Regions from separate parts of the Pseudonocardia spirodelae genome, predicted to be linked through region 1. Evidence: riboswitches for the same ligand, from Rfam matches in the RefSeq annotation. Region 1 holds a riboswitch; each other region holds the start of a gene.
What was found. A riboswitch is a leader RNA that binds a small molecule or an ion and turns the genes downstream of it on or off. The one in region 1 is predicted to bind S-adenosylmethionine.
Positions count from the first base shown of each region.

Region 2: it holds a riboswitch for S-adenosylmethionine, as region 1 does, so the genes downstream of both, WJX68_RS10465 (aminotransferase class V-fold PLP-dependent enzyme) here and WJX68_RS13170 (putative leader peptide) in region 1, are expected to answer to the same signal.
Region 3: it holds a riboswitch for S-adenosylmethionine, as region 1 does, so the genes downstream of both, thrC (threonine synthase) here and WJX68_RS13170 (putative leader peptide) in region 1, are expected to answer to the same signal.

Region 1 covers NZ_JBBJUP010000009.1:146,673-152,156, reverse strand. Annotated here, with positions in the region: gene WJX68_RS13190 (ABC transporter permease) at 1-30, opposite strand, end outside; gene WJX68_RS13185 (ABC transporter ATP-binding protein) at 20-808, opposite strand; gene WJX68_RS13180 (ABC transporter substrate-binding protein) at 849-1,949, opposite strand; gene WJX68_RS13175 (hypothetical protein) at 2,140-2,301, opposite strand; SAM riboswitch class I at 2,497-2,592, shown strand; gene WJX68_RS13170 (putative leader peptide) at 2,568-2,696, shown strand; gene WJX68_RS13165 (LLM class flavin-dependent oxidoreductase) at 2,787-4,040, shown strand; gene WJX68_RS13160 (NtaA/DmoA family FMN-dependent monooxygenase) at 4,037-5,410, shown strand; gene WJX68_RS13155 (ABC transporter substrate-binding protein) at 5,407-5,484, shown strand, end outside.
Region 2 covers NZ_JBBJUP010000007.1:70,596-76,079, reverse strand. Annotated here, with positions in the region: gene WJX68_RS10475 (ArsR/SmtB family transcription factor) at 1-100, shown strand, start outside; gene WJX68_RS10470 (Fur family transcriptional regulator) at 97-525, shown strand; gene WJX68_RS10465 (aminotransferase class V-fold PLP-dependent enzyme) at 532-1,881, opposite strand; SAM riboswitch class IV at 1,926-2,039, opposite strand; gene WJX68_RS10460 (hypothetical protein) at 2,131-2,760, shown strand; gene WJX68_RS10455 (hypothetical protein) at 2,825-3,217, opposite strand; gene WJX68_RS10450 (isoprenyl transferase) at 3,238-4,020, opposite strand; gene WJX68_RS10445 (hypothetical protein) at 4,032-4,445, opposite strand; gene recO (DNA repair protein RecO) at 4,636-5,463, opposite strand; gene era (GTPase Era) at 5,473-5,484, opposite strand, start outside.
Region 3 covers NZ_JBBJUP010000007.1:27,560-33,043, reverse strand. Annotated here, with positions in the region: gene WJX68_RS25220 (cyanase) at 1-11, shown strand, start outside; gene rpsT (30S ribosomal protein S20) at 1-202, shown strand, start outside; gene holA (DNA polymerase III subunit delta) at 312-1,280, opposite strand; SAM riboswitch class I at 1,419-1,572, shown strand; gene thrC (threonine synthase) at 1,579-2,847, shown strand; partial or broken gene WJX68_RS10235 (ComEC/Rec2 family competence protein) at 3,091-4,584, opposite strand; gene WJX68_RS10230 (ComEA family DNA-binding protein) at 5,331-5,484, opposite strand, start outside.

The DNA of each region.
Region 1 (5,484 bases):
GACGGCGATCGAGGTGTCCTCACGCGGCATGGCTGGTGATCACCTGCCGCAGCCGTCCGGTGATGTCGTCGTGCAGCGCGGTCCGGGCCTCGGTGTCGTGCCCGCCGGCGGGCACCGTCCACTCGCGCACGACGGTGCCGGGCCGCGAGGACAGCAGCACGACCCGCTCGGCGAGCCGGACGGCCTCGCGGACGTCGTGGGTCACGAACACGACGGTCGTGCCGGTGGCCCGCCACACGCGCAGCAGCTCGCCCTGCAGGACGTCGCGGGTGATCGCGTCGAGCGCGGCGAACGGCTCGTCCATCAGCAGCAGCCCGCCCGCACCGGGCGCGTCGCCGAGCCCGGTGGCCGCGGCCAGCGCGCGGGCCAGCGACACCCGCTGGCGCATGCCGCCGGAGAGCTCGTGCGGGCGCTTGGCGCCCAGCCCCTCCAGGCGCACCAGCGCGAGCAGCTCCTCGGCCCGCGCGCGGCGGGCCGCCCGGCCGTGCCCGGCGAGCTGCAGGGGCAGCTCGACGTTGCGCAGCGCGGTCAGCCACGGCATCAGCGCGGCCTCCTGGAACATGAACGACGGCCGGGGCGCCCCCACCGCCACGGTGCCGGAGGTGGGGGCGTCGAGCCCGGCGAGCAGGTTGAGCAGCGTCGACTTGCCGCAGCCGGACGCGCCGAGCACGCAGACGAACTCGCCGTCGCCGACCGTGAGGTCGATCCCGTGGAGCGCGGTCACCGCCCCGGCCCCGGTGCCGAAGGTCTTGGCGACCCCGGACAGCGCGACGGCGGTGTCGCGGGCCGGCGGGCGCCGGGTGGTCAGGTCGACCGTCATCGGTGGTTCCCCTCGTCGATCGGAAAGGTCAGTTCGCGGCGGCGAGGCCGGCCGGGTCCACGGCGGCCTCCCCGGAGCTCGTCCGGACCGCGTCGACCGCGGTCGGGTCGAGGAAGCCGGTCAGGTCCGCCTCGCTCGTCGCGATGCCCGCCGTGACCGAGTCCTTCGCCAGCTGCGGGAAGGTGGAGGCGAGCGGGTCGGTGTCGAAGGACAGCTCGGTGAACGCGCGGTCGAGGATGTTGGCCGCCAGCGGCTTGCCGGTGATCTCGGCGATCGCCTGGTTGGAGACGGTCCTGGCCTGCGCGGGGTCGTCGCGGATGAGGGCGATGGCCTTCTGCTCGCCGCGCAGGATCGCCTCGACGGTCTGCGGGTGCTGCGCCAGGAACTCGGTCCGGACGATGACGACGGTCGTCGGGAACCTCCCGCCGGGCCACAGCGACTTCTCGTCGACCAGGACCTTCGCCCCGGCGTCGACCAGGCGCGAGCTCCACGGCTCGGGCAGCCAGCCGCCGGCGACCTTGCCCTGCTTGAACAGGTCGAGGGTCTGCGGGTTCTCGATGTTCTGCACGGTCACCGCGTCCGGGCCGGAGCCGATCGGGAGGTCGTTCTCCTTCAGCCAGGTCTTGAACGCGATGTCCTGGGTGTTGCCGAGCTGCGGCGTCGCGATGATCGTGCCCTTGAGCTGCTCGGGCGAGGTGATGTCGGGCCGGGTGACCAGCTGGGCGCCGGCCGAGGTGGAGCCCGCGACGAGGCGCACGGCCTCGCCGTCGGACTTGGTGAAGGCGTTGATCGCCGGGCCGGAGCCGATGAACGCGACGTCGATCGAGCCGCCGAGCAGGGCGTTGACCTGGTCCGGCCCCGCGTTGAAGGTCTGGGTGGTGAGCTTCGTGCTCCCCAGCTCGGCGGCGAACAGGCCCTGCGTCACCCCGACCAGCGCCGGGGTGTGGGTGATGTTCGGGAAGTAGCCGAGACGCACCTCGGCGGCCGGGGAGGTCGCGCCGCCGGACGCGGCGGGGGCGCTCTCCTCGGCGCGGGAGCAGCCGGCCAGCAGCCCGACGGCGGTGAGCAGCGCGAGCAGGACGGCGGCGGTGCGCGCCCGGGATCCGGGGCGCGGGACGTGCGGGGACATCGCGGGACGGGGTCCTTCCGTGGGGGCGGCGCGGACGGGTGCCGCCGCGCGCCGGGGCCGGCCGGCCCTGGGCGAGGGCGTGCCGGGGGAGGGGGACGGGTGCGGGCCGGACGGTGTCCGGCGGGCGATCCCGGTCGGCGGATGCCCCGCCCGCGGGGCGCGTGGCGTTACCGGTGACCGGAGGGGACCGTCAGCGACACAGCTCGCTGTAGGCGGGCGCGCGCCGGCTCGGCCAGAACTCCTCGAGGCCGGTCGGGCGCAGCGGGACCACGCGCAGGGTCCGGGGGACGGAGGCCGTCGCGGGCCGCACGAACCGCTGCGGGCGCGAGGGCCGCCGCTGGCTCGTCGTCACCCGGACAGGGTGCGTCGTGGTCACCTCCCCGGACAACCCCGCGTCCACCGACCAGGAAACCGGGCGAGGTGTCCGGACAGGTCGTGGCGTCGGACCCCGTCGATTCCGCAGGTCGGGAGGGGTGCTGCGGTGCGGGTCACTCGGTCGCGGTGCGGGTTGACACCGTCGGGTGCCTCGTCCCTACAGTCGGCGGGTACACCATCCGGAGCGGCCGAGAGACCCGGCTCGACGACGCCGCAGCAACCCCCCGCAGCACGTGGGTGAGGGTGCTCCAGCCGGGACCGATGGAGGACATCATGCGGTCGATCGCCGAGCAGGTGCGCGCGGCGCACCATCCCCGCTACCGCCGCCACGTCGATCTCATGCGGGTGGCGGGCGCCGCCTGTCGGGGCTGATCCGCTCCCGTCGTCCGACCCCGGACCGCGGCGTCCTGCCGCGCCACCCCGTTCCGTCGCACCGCCGTGCGGCGAGGAAGCGATACTCGTATGTCCACATCGGACACTTCCGGCCGTCCGCTGCACCTGGCGGTCGCCCTCGACGGTGCCGGCTGGCACCCCGCCGCCTGGCGCGAGCCGGGCGCACGTCCCGCCGAGCTGTTCGGCGCCCGCTACTGGACCGGTCTGGCCCGCACCGCCGAGCGCGGCCTGCTCGACCTGCTGACGATCGAGGACGGGTTCGGGCTGCAGTCCGGGGGCCACCTCGCCGGGGCCGAGCGGCGCACCGACCGGGTGCAGGGCCGGCTTGACGCGTCGCTGGTCGCGGCGTTCCTGGCCCCTTCGACGTCGCGGATCGGGCTGGTGCCGACCGTCACGACCACCCACACCGAGCCGTTCCACGTCGCCTCGGCGCTGGCCACGCTCGACCACGACAGCCACGGCCGCGCCGGGTGGCGGGTGCAGACCTCGGTGCGGGCCGACGAGGCCGCCCACGTGGGCCGGCGCACGATCCCGCCGCTGCGCCGTGCCGACCTGGGCACGCCCGCGGCGCGCCGGCTCGTCGCCGAGCTGTTCGGCGAGGCCGCCGACGCCGTCGAGGTCGTCCGCAGGCTGTGGGACTCCTGGGAGGACGACGCCGAGATCCGTGACGCGCTCACCGGCCGGTTCGTCGACCGCGACAAGCTGCACCGCGTCGACTTCGCCGGCGAGCACTTCGGCGTCGCCGGGCCGTCGATCGTGCCCCGGCCCCCGCAGGGCCAGCCACTGGTCGTGTCCCTGGCCCACGGCTACGAGGCGGCGCTGCTCGCCGCCCGCGTCGGCGACGTCGTGCTCACCACCCCGGCCGACGCCGACGACGCCGCCCGCGTCGTCGCCCAGGTCCGGGCCGCCGAGCACGCGGCCGGACGGACCGCGCCCCCGCTGCGGGTGCTCGGTGACGTGGTCGTCGTCCTCGCGGCGGGCGAGGCCGCCGCCCGCGACCGCCTCGCCCGCCTCGACGCGCTCGACCCGCTCTCCTCCGACGCCGCGGTCCTCGCGACCACCCCCGCACGGCTCGCCGACACGCTGCTGGACTGGCGCCGCGCCGGTCTCGACGGGTTCCGGCTGCGCCCGGCCGTCCTGCCCACCGACCTCGACGCGGTCGTCGACGGCCTGGTCCCCGAGCTGCAGGCCCGCGGGGCGTTCCGCACCTCCTACGGCGAGACCACGCTGCGCGCCCGCTTCGGGCTGCCCCGCCCGGTCAGCCGCTACGCCGACGGGGCCACCCCCGCCCTCGTCCCGACCCCCGCAGGAGCCGGCGCATGAGCCGCAGGAAGCAGATCGTCCTGGGTGCCTACTTCCCGGGCGTCAACCACGACACCGTCTGGAGCGACCCCGCCTCCGGCAGCCACATCGACTGGGAGTCCTTCGAGCACTGGGCCCGCACAGCCGAGCGCGGGAAGCTCGACCTGCTGTTCCTCGCCGAGGGGCTGCGGCTGCGCACCCGCGGCGGCGAGGTCTTCGACCAGGACGTCGTCGGGCGCCCGGACACCTTCACCGTGCTCGCCGCGCTGGCCGCGGTCACCGAGCACGTCGGGCTGGCCGGCACGATCAACTCCACCTTCAACGAGCCCTACGAGCTGGCGCGCAAGTTCGCCACCCTCGACCTGCTCTCCGGCGGCCGCGCCGCGTGGAACGTCGTGACCAGCTCCGACGCCCCCACCGGCGAGAACTTCCGCCGCGGGGCGTTCCTCGGGCACCACCAGCGCTACGAGCGCGCGGGGGAGACCCTCGCCGCGGTCCGCGCGCTGTGGGACTCCTGGGGTTCCGACGCCGTCGTGGCCGACCCCGCGTCGGGCACCTTCCTGCGTGACGGCCACGTCGGGGACTTCACGGTCTCGGGCAACCAGTTCGACATCGCCGGGCGCTTCACCACCCCGCGCAGCCCGCAGGGCCACCCGGTGGTGCTGCAGGCCGGCGAGTCCCCGGCCGGACGCGACTTCGCCGCCGCGTCCGCCGACGCGATCTTCTCCCGCTACCAGCGCTTCGACGAGGCCCGCGCCTTCTACGACGACGTGAAGGCACGGGTCAGGAAGGCCGGCCGCGACCCCGAGGAGGTGCGGATCCTACCCAGCGCGGGCGTCGTCCTCGGTGACACCGACGCCGAGGCCCGCGAGCGCCACGCACACATCCACGACCAGCAGGTCGACCCGTGGACCTCGATCGTGCTCGCCGAGATGGTGTGGAACCGGGACCTGTCGGCGTACGACCCGGACGGCCCGCTGCCCGACGTCGAGCCCACCCCCGAGGCACCGAGGTGGATCGAGGGCCGGGCGCCGCTGACCCAGGACGCGCACGCCACCGTCCGCGCCTGGCGCGAGCTCGCGCAGGCCCACGGGTACTCGCTGCGCGAGACGGTCAAGCACGCCTTCGACCGCGCCGTGTTCGTCGGGACCCCGGAGCACGTGGCCGACGAGATCGACCGCTACGTGCAGAACGACGCCTCCGACGGGTTCATCCTCGGCTCCCACGTCAGCCCGTCCGGCCTCGACGAGGTCGTCGACAGGGTGGTGCCGATCCTGCAGGAGCGCGGGGTGTTCCGGACCGACTACGCCCCGGGCGCCACGCTGAGGGAGAACCTCGGGCTCGCGCACCCGTCGCGCTTCGGCGAGCGCCGTGCGGAGGTCGCGTCGTGACGCGCCGGTTCCGGCTGTGGCGGGACCTGCCCGCCGGCCGCTCGGCCGTGCTGCTCGCCGCCACCGCGCTCACC
Region 2 (5,484 bases), on a different contig from region 1:
GGGCGAACGCAAGGGCCGTGAGGTGCTGTACTCGCTGGTGGACGACCACCTGGCGCACATCGTCGTGGACGCCGTGGCCCACGTGGAGGAGGAGACGTGACCGAGACGACGGCCGAGCGGTCCACCGCCGGGCCGCGAGGCATCCGCGCCACCCGGCAGCGGGCCGCGGTGACCGCGCTGCTGGACCGGCTGGAGGACTTCCGCTCCGCGCAGGAGATCCACGAGGAGCTGCGCCGCGGCGGTGAGGGAATCGGGCTGACCACGGTCTACCGCACCCTGCAGACCCTCGCCGACGGCGGCGAGGTCGACGTACTGCGGACCGCGTCCGGCGAGGCCGTCTACCGGCGCTGCGAGACCGAGCACCACCACCATCACCTGGTGTGCCGCCGGTGCGGCGCCGCCGTCGAGATCGAGGGCCCGGCCGTCGAGTCGTGGACCGAGTCGGTCGCGCAGAAGCACGGCTTCACCGAGGTGTCCCACACCCTGGAGATCTTCGGCGTCTGCGGGCGCTGCTCGGCCGCCTGACCCGTCTCAGTCCCCGCAGCCGGGCACGGCGGCGGGCTCGGCGCCGCGGGCGAACGGGTCGGCCGGACGCGGGTCGGGCGTGGGCGCCCAGCGGCCGTCGACCAGGGCGTAGGTCCAGCCGGGTCCGCGCCGTGCGAGCGCGTGCAGCGCCGTGACGAGGCGGTCGACGTCGTCGGTGGTGGTGCGCAGCCCGAGCGAGGCCCGGACGGCGTCACGCCCGCCGGTGAGCCGCTCCAGCAGCGGGTGGGCGCAGAACCGGCCGTCGCGCACGCCGATGCCGTGCTCGGCCGACAGCGCCGCCGCGACGAGCCCCGCGGGCAGCTCCCCCAGCGTGAACGACACCGTCGCGGTGCGGTCGGCCGCGTCGTCGAAGCACGACAGCACGCGCAGGCCCGGCACCGTCGCCAGACCGGCGTGCAGCCGGGCCGCGAGCGCGCGCTCGTGCGCCGGGACGGCGTCGTCGACCAGCTCGTCGAGGACGCGGCAGGCGGCACCCAGCGCGGCGGCGCCGAGCACGTTCGGGGTGCCGCCCTCGTGCCGCTGCGGCGCGGGCAGCCACGCGGTGGCGGTGGCGCCGTCGTGCACGGCCACCGACCGGACCGCTCCCCCGCCCGCGACGTGCGGCTCGGCCGCGTCGAGCCAGTCGCGGCGCCCGACCAGCGCCCCGGCGCCCCACGGCGCGTACAGCTTGTGCCCGGACAGCGCGACGTAGTCGGCGTCCCAGCCGGCCAGGTCGACGCGGCGGTGCGGGGCCAGCTGGGCGGCGTCGACGCACAGCCGGGCGCCCGCGGCGTGCGCGATCGCGGCGATCTCGGCGACCGGCAGCAGCTCGCCGGTCACGTTCGACGCCCCCGTGACGGCGACGAGCGCGGCGTCCGGACGGGCGGCCAGCTCGGCGCGCAGCGCGTCGAGGGTGCCGGCCACCGTCGTCGCGGCGCGCACCACGCGGTGCTCGCGGCCGCGCCAGGCCAGCAGCGTCGCGTGGTGCTCCAGGTCCAGGGTCACCACCGGGCCGGGGACGGCGCGGGCGAGCAGGCCGAGCGCGTCGGTGGTGTTGCGGGTGAACACGACCGTGTCGCCGCCGCGGGCGCGGACGAAGCGGGCGACGTCGGCGCGGGCGTTCTCGACGAGCGCGGTGCAGACCTTCGAGGTCCAGCCGGCGCCGCGGTGCACGCTGCCGTGGTACGGCAGCACCTGCGCGACGTGCGCGGCGACCGGCTCCAGCGCCGGTGCGGAGGCCGCGGAGTCGAGGTCGCAGTAGCGGACCCACCCGCCGTCGACGAGCGGGACGGTCAGCTCCGCCCCGACGACGCGGGGCAGCGCGTGCTGGACGGGGCGCGACAGGGCGAGGGTCATGATCCGGCCTCCGGCGGGATCTCGGGGACCCGGCACTCGGCCCGGATCCGCGCTTGCCGCCCACGGGATCGCGGCGGCCCGGTCATCACCCGGGGCACCCCACCGCGGAGGAGGGTTGCCGCCCAGCGAGCCGGGGCTTCGCGCTGGAACTCGTGACCTTCGCCGGTGAAGGTAGCAGGGCGTCTCAGATCGCGACACCGTGAGCAGCGCCACTCGGGATAGCGTCGCGGGGTGGAGGTGAGGTCGACGATGACCGACACGCACGAGGCACCCGGCACCGTCCGGCGGATCGACGTCCCGGAGTCCGGGGAGCTGGCCCAGCTCGCCGCCGTCTTCGACGATCTGCAGTACGTGCTGCGCTGCTGCGAGCACCTGGTGACCGCGCTGGGCGGGCCCGAGTCCGGGCCGGTCCGGGTGGACGCCGACCCCGCGCTGGTCGAGGCGTTGTGGACGGGGGCGGTGGTCGGCTACGTCCGCTGCTTCTCCGGGCGCACGAAGGTACTGACCCGCGAGGACCTGGCCTCACTGGAGCTCGAGGGGGACGTGAGCGGCTTCCACGACATGGTCTCGACGCTGCGCGACCACTACGCGTCGCGGCACGTCAACCCGCGCGAGTCCTACTCGATCGGCGTGGCCCAGTCCAACGACGGGACCCCGCGCGGGATCGCCGTCGTCTCGACGCCGCGCCCGCTGGTCGACGAGACCACCGTGCGGCTGCTCGGCCGGGTCGCCTACGCGCTGTCCGGGCTGGTCGACGCGCGGATGACGAAGGCGCAGAACGACGTGCTCGGCGTCGCCCACGCGATGACCCCGGGCACGCTCGCCGCGCTGCCGGTGGTGCACCTGCACGACGAGCAGGACGCCGCCGGGGCGGGGTGACCCGCCGTCGCCGGGCCCGGGCGGCCGTCCGACGGGGACGGCCCCCGGCCGGTCGCGGCGGCGCTCAGCCCCCGACCAGCTCGGCGCGCATGCTCGACGCCGAGGACACCACCAGCATCAGCAGCGTGCCCATCGGCCCCTGGGCGAGCCCGGCGGCGGGGAACGCGTAGCGCAGCGTCACGTCCCAGCCGCGCTCCCCGCGCACCACGCGCGGCGTCCCGAACAGGCCCTCCCCGACGCCGAGGCCGACCCGCCGGGGCACGTCCTCGGCGGGGTCGTCGCCCTCGGGCAGGTCCCAGGCGACCACGCAGGTCAGGTTGAGGACGGGCAGCCCGTCCTCCAGCTCGGTGCCCTGCACCACGCACAGGACCCCGCCGTGGGCGAAGGTGAGCGCGCCGTCGTCGTCGACGGTGACGTCGTGGAACCGCTCCAGCGCACCCCGGGCGGTGGCGAGCATCCGGGTGATGACCTCGCCGGTCACGAGCCCGCCCCCGCCGCGTCCACGGCTCCGCCGAAGCGCCGGTCCCGGCGGGCGTAGATCTCGACGGCCTGCCAGATGTGGCGCCGGTCGAAGTCGGGGAACAGCGTGTCCAGGAAGACCATCTCGGCGTAGGCGCTCTGCCACAGCAGGAAGTTCGACGTCCGCTGCTCGCCCGAGGAACGCACGAACAGGTCGACGTCGGGCATGTCGGGCTCGTCGAGGTGGCGCGCCAGCATCCGCTCGTCGATCTTGTCGGGGTTGATCCGGCCCTCGGCGGCGAGCCGCGCGATCTGCCGGACCGAGTCCACGATCTCCGCGCGGCCGCCGTAGTTCACGCACATGGTCAGGTCGAGCACGTCGTTGCCGCGGGTCCGCTCCTCCGCGATCTCCAGCTCCTTGATCACCGAGCGCCACAGCCGGGGGCGGCGCCCGGCCCAGCGCACGCGCACGCCCATCGCGTCCATCTCGTCGACGCGGCGGCGGATCACGTCGCGGTTGAAGCCCATGAGGAACCGGACCTCGTCCGGGCTGCGCCGCCAGTTCTCGGTGGAGAACGCGTACGCCGACAGCCAGCGCACGCCCATGTCGATGCACCCGCGCGCGACGTCCATCAGCGACGCCTCGCCGCGCTTGTGCCCCTCGGTGCGGGGCAGGCCGCGGGCGTTGGCCCAGCGGCCGTTGCCGTCCATCACGAGTGCGATGTGGCGCGGCACCAGGGCCGGCGGGATCGCCGGGGGCCGCGCACCGGACGGGTGCGGCGCGGGGGGCTGGAACGGCACGTCCGCCGACTCTACGGAAGGCCCGGCGGGCCCGGCCGGTCGCGGTGCTCCTCGGGCCACGCGGGGACGTCCGGGTCCTCGAGACGCTCGATCGTCTCGCGCAGGGCGCGCATCCCGCGGTGCCCGCGCACCCGGTCGGCCTCCGACAGCGGGTCGGACTCGTCGGGCCGGATGACGGGCAGCATCGGGATGGCGGGCCAGGCGCCGTCCTCGGTGCGGGCGCGGACCTGGCGCATCGCGCGGGTCGGGCCGTCCTGCGGGGACTCGGGCAGCAGCTCGGTCCGGACGGGCAGCTGCTGGGTCGGCGGGACCGGGATCCGCTGCGTCGCGGCCGGCAGCCGGCTCGTGCGCCCGGCGGAGTCGCGCCGGTCGGACCGGTCGGTCCGTCCGGCACCGTCCGGCGGCGGGTTGTGGGGTCGGGTCACGACTACCTCTCCGACGGGGCTGGGGTCCCCTCGATCACAGGAGCGTAACGAGACCGTCCGGCGGGTTGCCCACCCGAGCCGACCTTCACCCGGTGGAGTCGGCGGACGACGGCCGGGACGCGACCGGCGGCAGCCGGGTGGTCCCGGTCACGTCCACGTCGACCGCTCGACGGGACGGGCGGTCGGCCGGTCAGGGCGCCGTCGCACCGCCGGATCCCCTGTCGGGCACGGTGTCCGGAGCCGGGCCCGGCGCGGGGTCGGCCCCGGCGGCCGGGCGGTTGCGGGACCGCCGGTCCACCAGCGGCAGCGAGCGCAGCTGCCGTTCCAGGTGCCACTGCAGGTGCGCCGCGACCAGGCCGCTGGCCTCGCGGCGCGACGGCGTCGCGGAGCCGTCGGCGGTGTCCCAGTCCCCGTGCAGCAGCGCCGAGAGCAGCGCGACCGTCTCCGGCGCGGGGGTGACCGAGCCGGGCGGGCGGCAGCGCGGGCACACCATGCCGCCGCCGGCGACGGTGAACGCGCGGTGCGGGCCGGGCGCGGCGCACCGGGCGCACTCCACCAGCGACGGCGCCCACCCGGCGTGGCTCATCGCCCGCAGCAGGAACGCGTCGAGCACCAGGGCGGGCTCGCGGGCGCCGTCGGCCAGCGCCCGGGTCGCGCCGAGCAGCAGCAGGTAGACCCGCAGGCTCGGCTCGCCCTCCTCGGACACCAGCCGGTCCGCGGTCTCCAGGATCGCGCAGCCGCACGAGTACGCCGACCAGTCCGCGACGATCGCCGGGGCGAACGCGTCCACGGTCTGGGCCTGGGTGACCACGTCGAGCGTGCGGCCGGTGTAGCACTGGACGTCGACGTGGTTGAACGGCTCCAGCCGCGCCCCCCAGCGCGACCGGGTGCGGCGCACGCCCTTGGCCACCACCCGGATCTTGCCGTGCCCGCGGGTCAGCATCGTGACGATCCGGTCGGCCTCGCCCAGCTTCTGCACCCGGAGCACGATCCCGGTGTCGCGGTAGAGCTGGGGCATCCCCCGAGTCTAGAAGCCCAG
Region 3 (5,484 bases), on a different contig from region 1:
CAAGTCGGTGAAGTCCTCGGTCAAGACCGCCATCCGCCACTTCCGCGAGGCCGCCGACTCCGGCGCCGACAACGTCGTGGAGCTGCAGCGCAAGGCGGCCAAGGCTCTGGACAAGGCGGCCGGCAAGGGCGTCATCCACCGCAACCAGGCGGCGAACCGCAAGTCCGCGATGGCCAAGCGCCTCAACGACGTGCAGGCCTGAGCCACCACGGTTCACCGACGGCGCCGTCCCCGGCTTCGGGGGCGGCGCCATCGTCGTGTGCGGGGTGGTTCCTGGTCGACGTCCGGCCGGGCTCGGGGCAGCGCCCCGGTCAGCGGCCCGCGCGGGCCGCGACGACCGCCAGCACGGCGCGTTCCAGGGCGTACTCGGCGTCCGCGGCGATGCCCTTGACGTCCGCGTTGACCTGCGCGGTCGCCGCGATCGCGACCGCCAGCTGCTCGGGGCGCCACTGGCGCACCGTCTGCTGCGCCTTGCGGATCTTCCACGGCGGCATGCCGAGCTCGCCCGCCAGCCGGTTCGGGTCGCCGCGCCCCGCCGAGCCCACCTTGGCCAGGGTGCGGACGGAGTCGGCCAGCGCGTCGGCGATCAGCACGTGCGGGACACCGAGCACCAGCGCCCAGCGCAGCGCCTCCATCGCCGCACGGCGGTCGCCGGCGACCGCGGCGTCGGCCACCGCGAAGCCGGAGGACTCGGCGCGGCCGCGGTGGTAGCGACGCACCCCGGTCTCGTCGACCGTGCCGCCGGTGTCCGCGACGAGCTGCCCGGCCGCGGCCGCCAGCTCCCGCAGGTCCGAGCCGACGGCCTCGACGAGCACCGCGAGCGCGCCCGGGGTGATCGTGCCGCCGTGGCGGCGGACCTCGTCGCGGACGAAGTCGGACCGCTCGTCGGCGCGGGTGATGCGGTTGCAGGTGACCACGGCCGCCCCGGCCTTGCGCATCAGGTCCAGGACGGCCTTGCCCTTCGCGCCGCCCGCGTGCTGGACCACGAGCACGATCCCGTCGGCCGGGTCCTTCACGTAGTCGGCGAGCGCGGCCGTCATATCCTTGCCCGCGTCCTGGCCGTGGGTGAGCACGATCACCCGGCCCTCCGCGAACAGCGACGGGCTCAGGTGCCCGGCCAGCTCGCCCGGCGCCACCTCCGAGGTGCGGAAGCGGCGCAGCTCGGTCTCCGGATCGGACCCCCGTGCCCGCCGGACCAGGTCGGACACGGCGCGTTCGGCCAGGAACTCCTCGTCGCCGACGACGAGCTGCAGCGGGGCCGGGGCCTTCGTCGCGCTCACCCCCCCATCGTGGCCCACACCCCCGACAACCCGTGACCCGCGTCCCGTCCGGAGGACACCTCCTGGCGGGGACGCGACCGTCTCGCGTACGGTCATGACCGTTTCCGGCCACCGCGCCGGGACACCACAACCGCATATGGCTCATCCAGAGGGGCAGAGGGAACGGCCCGTTGAAGCCCCGGCAACCGGCGTCGCACGACGATCCGCCCACACCTGCGCGCTCCGCGCGGTGAGGACGTCGACGAACACGGTGCCAATTCCGGCCCGCCGCACCCGGCGGGACAGATGAGGAGATCTCGTGACTCTCACTGCTGCGCCCGAAACCACCCCCGCCTACGACCTGGGCTCCGCGCGGGCGCTGTCCTGCCGCGAGTGCCGGCACCGCATCCCGCTCGCGGCGGAGTTCGCCTGTCCGCGCTGTTTCGGCCCGCTCGAGGTCGCCTACGAGTTCCCGGCGGTCACCCGCGCCTCCATCGAGGCCGGCCCGAAGTCGATCTGGCGCTACAAGGACCTGCTGCCGGTCCCCTCGACCGTCGAGCAGCACGCCAACACCGAGCCCGGCCTGACCCGGCTGATCGAGGCCGACAACCTGGCGCGCGCGCTCGGCGTCCGCAAGATCTGGATCAAGGACGACACCGGCAACCCGACCCACTCCTTCAAGGACCGGGTCGTGGCCGTCGCGCTCGCCGCGGCCCGTGAGCTGGGCTTCTCCGTGCTCTGCTGCCCCTCGACGGGCAACCTGGCCAACGCCGTCGCCGCCGCGGCCGCCCGCGCCGGGTGGGACTCGGTGGTGCTGATCCCGTCCTCCCTGGAGCAGGCCAAGATCGTCACCACCGCGGTGTACGGCGGCACCCTGCTCGCCGTCGACGGCAACTACGACGACGTCAACCGGCTCGCCACCGAGCTGGCCGCCGAGCACGAGGACTGGGCGTTCGTGAACGTCAACGTCCGGCCGTACTACGCCGAGGGCTCCAAGACGCTGGGCTACGAGGTCGCCGAGCAGCTCGGCTGGCGGCTGCCGGAGCAGGTCGTCGTGCCGGTCGCCTCCGGCTCGCAGCTCACGAAGATCGACAAGGGGTTCACCGAGCTCGGCGAGCTCGGCCTCGTCGAGCCGACGCCCTACACCGTGTTCGGGGCGCAGGCCACCGGCTGTTCCCCGGTCGCGTCCGCCTTCGAGGCCGGCCACGACGTGATCCAGCCGCAGAAGCCGGACACCATCGCCCGCTCGCTGGCGATCGGCAACCCGGCCGACGGCCCGTACGTCCTGGACTCGGTGCGGCGCACCGGTGGCTCGGTCGGGCACGTGTCCGACGAGGAGGTCGTCGCCGGGATCCGGCTGCTGGCCCGCACCGAGGGCGTGTTCGCCGAGACCGCCGGCGGGGTCACCGTCGCGACCACGAAGAAGCTGCTCGAGGCGGGGACGCTCGACCCCGACGCCGAGACCGTCCTGATGATCACCGGCGACGGTCTCAAGACCCTCGACGCCGTCTCCGGCGAGGTCGGCCCGACCGCGACGGTGCCGTCGACATCGCGCGCGGTGCGCGAGGCGCTGGCGAACCGGGGCTGACCGGCCCCGCCGGCCGGGCGCCGGGCGGGGGTCGCCCCGGGCGACCACCGCCAGCCCGGCCGGGTCGTCGCCGGTCAGGGCGAGGTCGCCGGACCGGTCGGTGCGGGCGACCAGGATCCCTGCGGCGGCGAGCCGGTCCACCAGCTCCGGGTTGGGGTGGTGGTAGGTGTTGCCGTTCCCGACGCTGATCACCGCCGCCCGCGGCGCGACGGCCCCGATCAGCGCGGGCAGCACCTTACGCGAGCCGTGGTGCGGCATCTTCAGCACGTCGGCCCGCAGGTCCGCGCCGGAGGCGAGCAGGTCGTCCTGGGCGGCGAGCTCGGCGTCCCCGGTGAGCAGCACGGTCGCGGCCGGCGTCGTGGCGCGCAGCAGCAGCGAGATGTCGTTGACCGCGGTGCCGTCGCTGCCGTCGACCGTCACGGGCGGGTGCACGGGCCCGAGGACCTGCAGGCGCAGCTCCGGCCAGCCCAGCTCCATGCCGCGGGCGAGCCCGACGACGGGCGCGCCGGCCGCCGCGGCGTGCCGGGTGATCTCGCGCAGCCCGGACGCGGGTTCGCGCACCGGGCCGACCGCGATCCCGCCCGTGGCCCGCCCGCGCAGCGCGCCGGCCAGGCCGCCGTCGTGATCGGCGTGGAAGTGGGTGATCACGACCAGTTCGAGGACCCGCACGCCGAGCCGGTCCAGGCAGGTGTCGACGGCGTCGTCGCCGGGTCCGGTGTCGACGAGCACGGCGTGCCCGGCCACACCGGTCGCCAGCACGAGCGCATCGCCCTGCCCGACGTCGCAGGCCACCATCCGCCAGCCCGCGGGCGGCCAGCCCGGTGGTGCGAACCGGGTCGGCACCAGCACCACCAGCAGCCCGACCAGCAGGGCCAGCAGCAACGCCCGCAGTCGCGGCACCCGCCCCATCGCGAGCAGCCCCAGCAGCAGGCCGGTGAGCAGCAGCGCGCCGCCCACCCCGGCCGGCCACGGCACCGTCGCCCCCGGGACCGCGGCGGCCCGGTCCCCGACGAGCACCAGCCACCGGACGAACGGCCCGGCCAGCCACGCGCAGACCCACGCCGCCCACGGGCTGAGCGCGGACAGCACGGCCCCGAGCACACCGAGCACCGTCGCCGGCGCGACCGCGGGTGCCGCGAGCAGGTTCGCGACCACCGTGACCAGCCCGACTCCCCCGTTCAGCCCGGCGATGACGGGGGCGGTCGCCAGGGCCGCGGCGACCGGGACGACCAGCGCCTCCGCCGGCCCGGACGGCAGGCCGCGCCGCTTCAGCGACGCCGTCCACCCCGGGCCGAGCAGGACCAGCGCCCCGGTGGCGACGACGGACAGGACGAACCCGGCGTCGACGGCCAGCGCGGGCGAGGCGAGCAGCAGCCCGAGCACCGCCACCGCGAGCGCCGGCACCGCGGAGCGCGCCCGGCCGGCGGCGAACGCGACCAGCACCACCCCGCCCATGACCGCCGCCCGCAGTACCGACGGCGACGGCCGCGCCAGCACGACGAACCCGACCAGCGCGAGCAGCGCCGCCGCGGACGCCACCCGTGGGTCGGTGCGGAACAGGCGCAGCAGGAGCAGCACCGCACCGGTCACGATCGCGACGTTCGCCCCGGACACGGCGGTGAGGTGCGCCAGCCCGGCGGTGCGGAAGTCCTGCTCGGTCTCCGCGAGCTGGGCGCGGGTGTCCCCGATCGCCAGCCCCGGCAGGAGCCCGGCCGGGGCCTCGGGCAGCGCGGACACCGCGGCGTCGCGCAGCCCGTCGCGCAGGCTCCCGGCCGCCGTCTGCCACCACGGTGGCGGGGTGACGTCCTGCGGGGCGCCGCGGACCCGCAGGACCGCGACGGTCAGGTCGGAGCGCTGCGCGGGGGCGAGCAGGCCCGCGGCGGAGACCTCCTGGCCGGGCAGCAGCCCGGCCCAGCTCCCGGCCGGTGCGAGCAGCAGCAGTGCGCCGCCGGTGCGCGCCCGGTGCGCGCCGACGGTGGCCGCGACCAGCTCGGTGCGGACCAGCGCGGTGGCCCGGGCCGCGCCGGACTCGTCGCCGCCGGTGCCGCCGCGCAGCACCCGCGGGTCGTCGGTGAGCCGGACCCGGACCTCGGCGGCGGCGCCGCGGTCGGCGGGGTCGCGCAGCGGGTGCGCGGCCAGCGCGCCCGCGTGCGCGGTGACCAGCAGGGCCGCGACCAGCGCGCAGCCGGCCGCCGCGAGCACCGTCGACGCCGGAGCGGCCGCGCGGGCACCGGCCCGGGCCCGGAGCAGGGCGACCGCCGCGGCGACCACCGCGAGCGCCGCCGCGGCCACTCCACCGGGCGGACCGCCGAGCAGCCCCGCCAGGACGGCGGCCCAGGTCGCGAGCGCGGCGGGCACCAGCCGCAGGTCCGGCGGGGCCGGACGGTCCTCGCCGCTCCCGCCGTCGGCACCCCGCCGGGGCGTAGCGGAACCGGTCGCGGAGCCGGGCCGGTCGGGACCGGGGCGCCGGGCGCGCGGCGCGGTCACACCCGCACCAGCTCACGGAGCCGGGCGAAGCGGCGCTCCCCGATGCCGTCGATCTCCCGCAGCTGCTCGACCCGGCTGAACCGCCCGTTCGCCGTCCGCCAGTCGACGATCTTCGCGGCGGTGACCGGGCCGACCCCCGGCAGCCCGTCG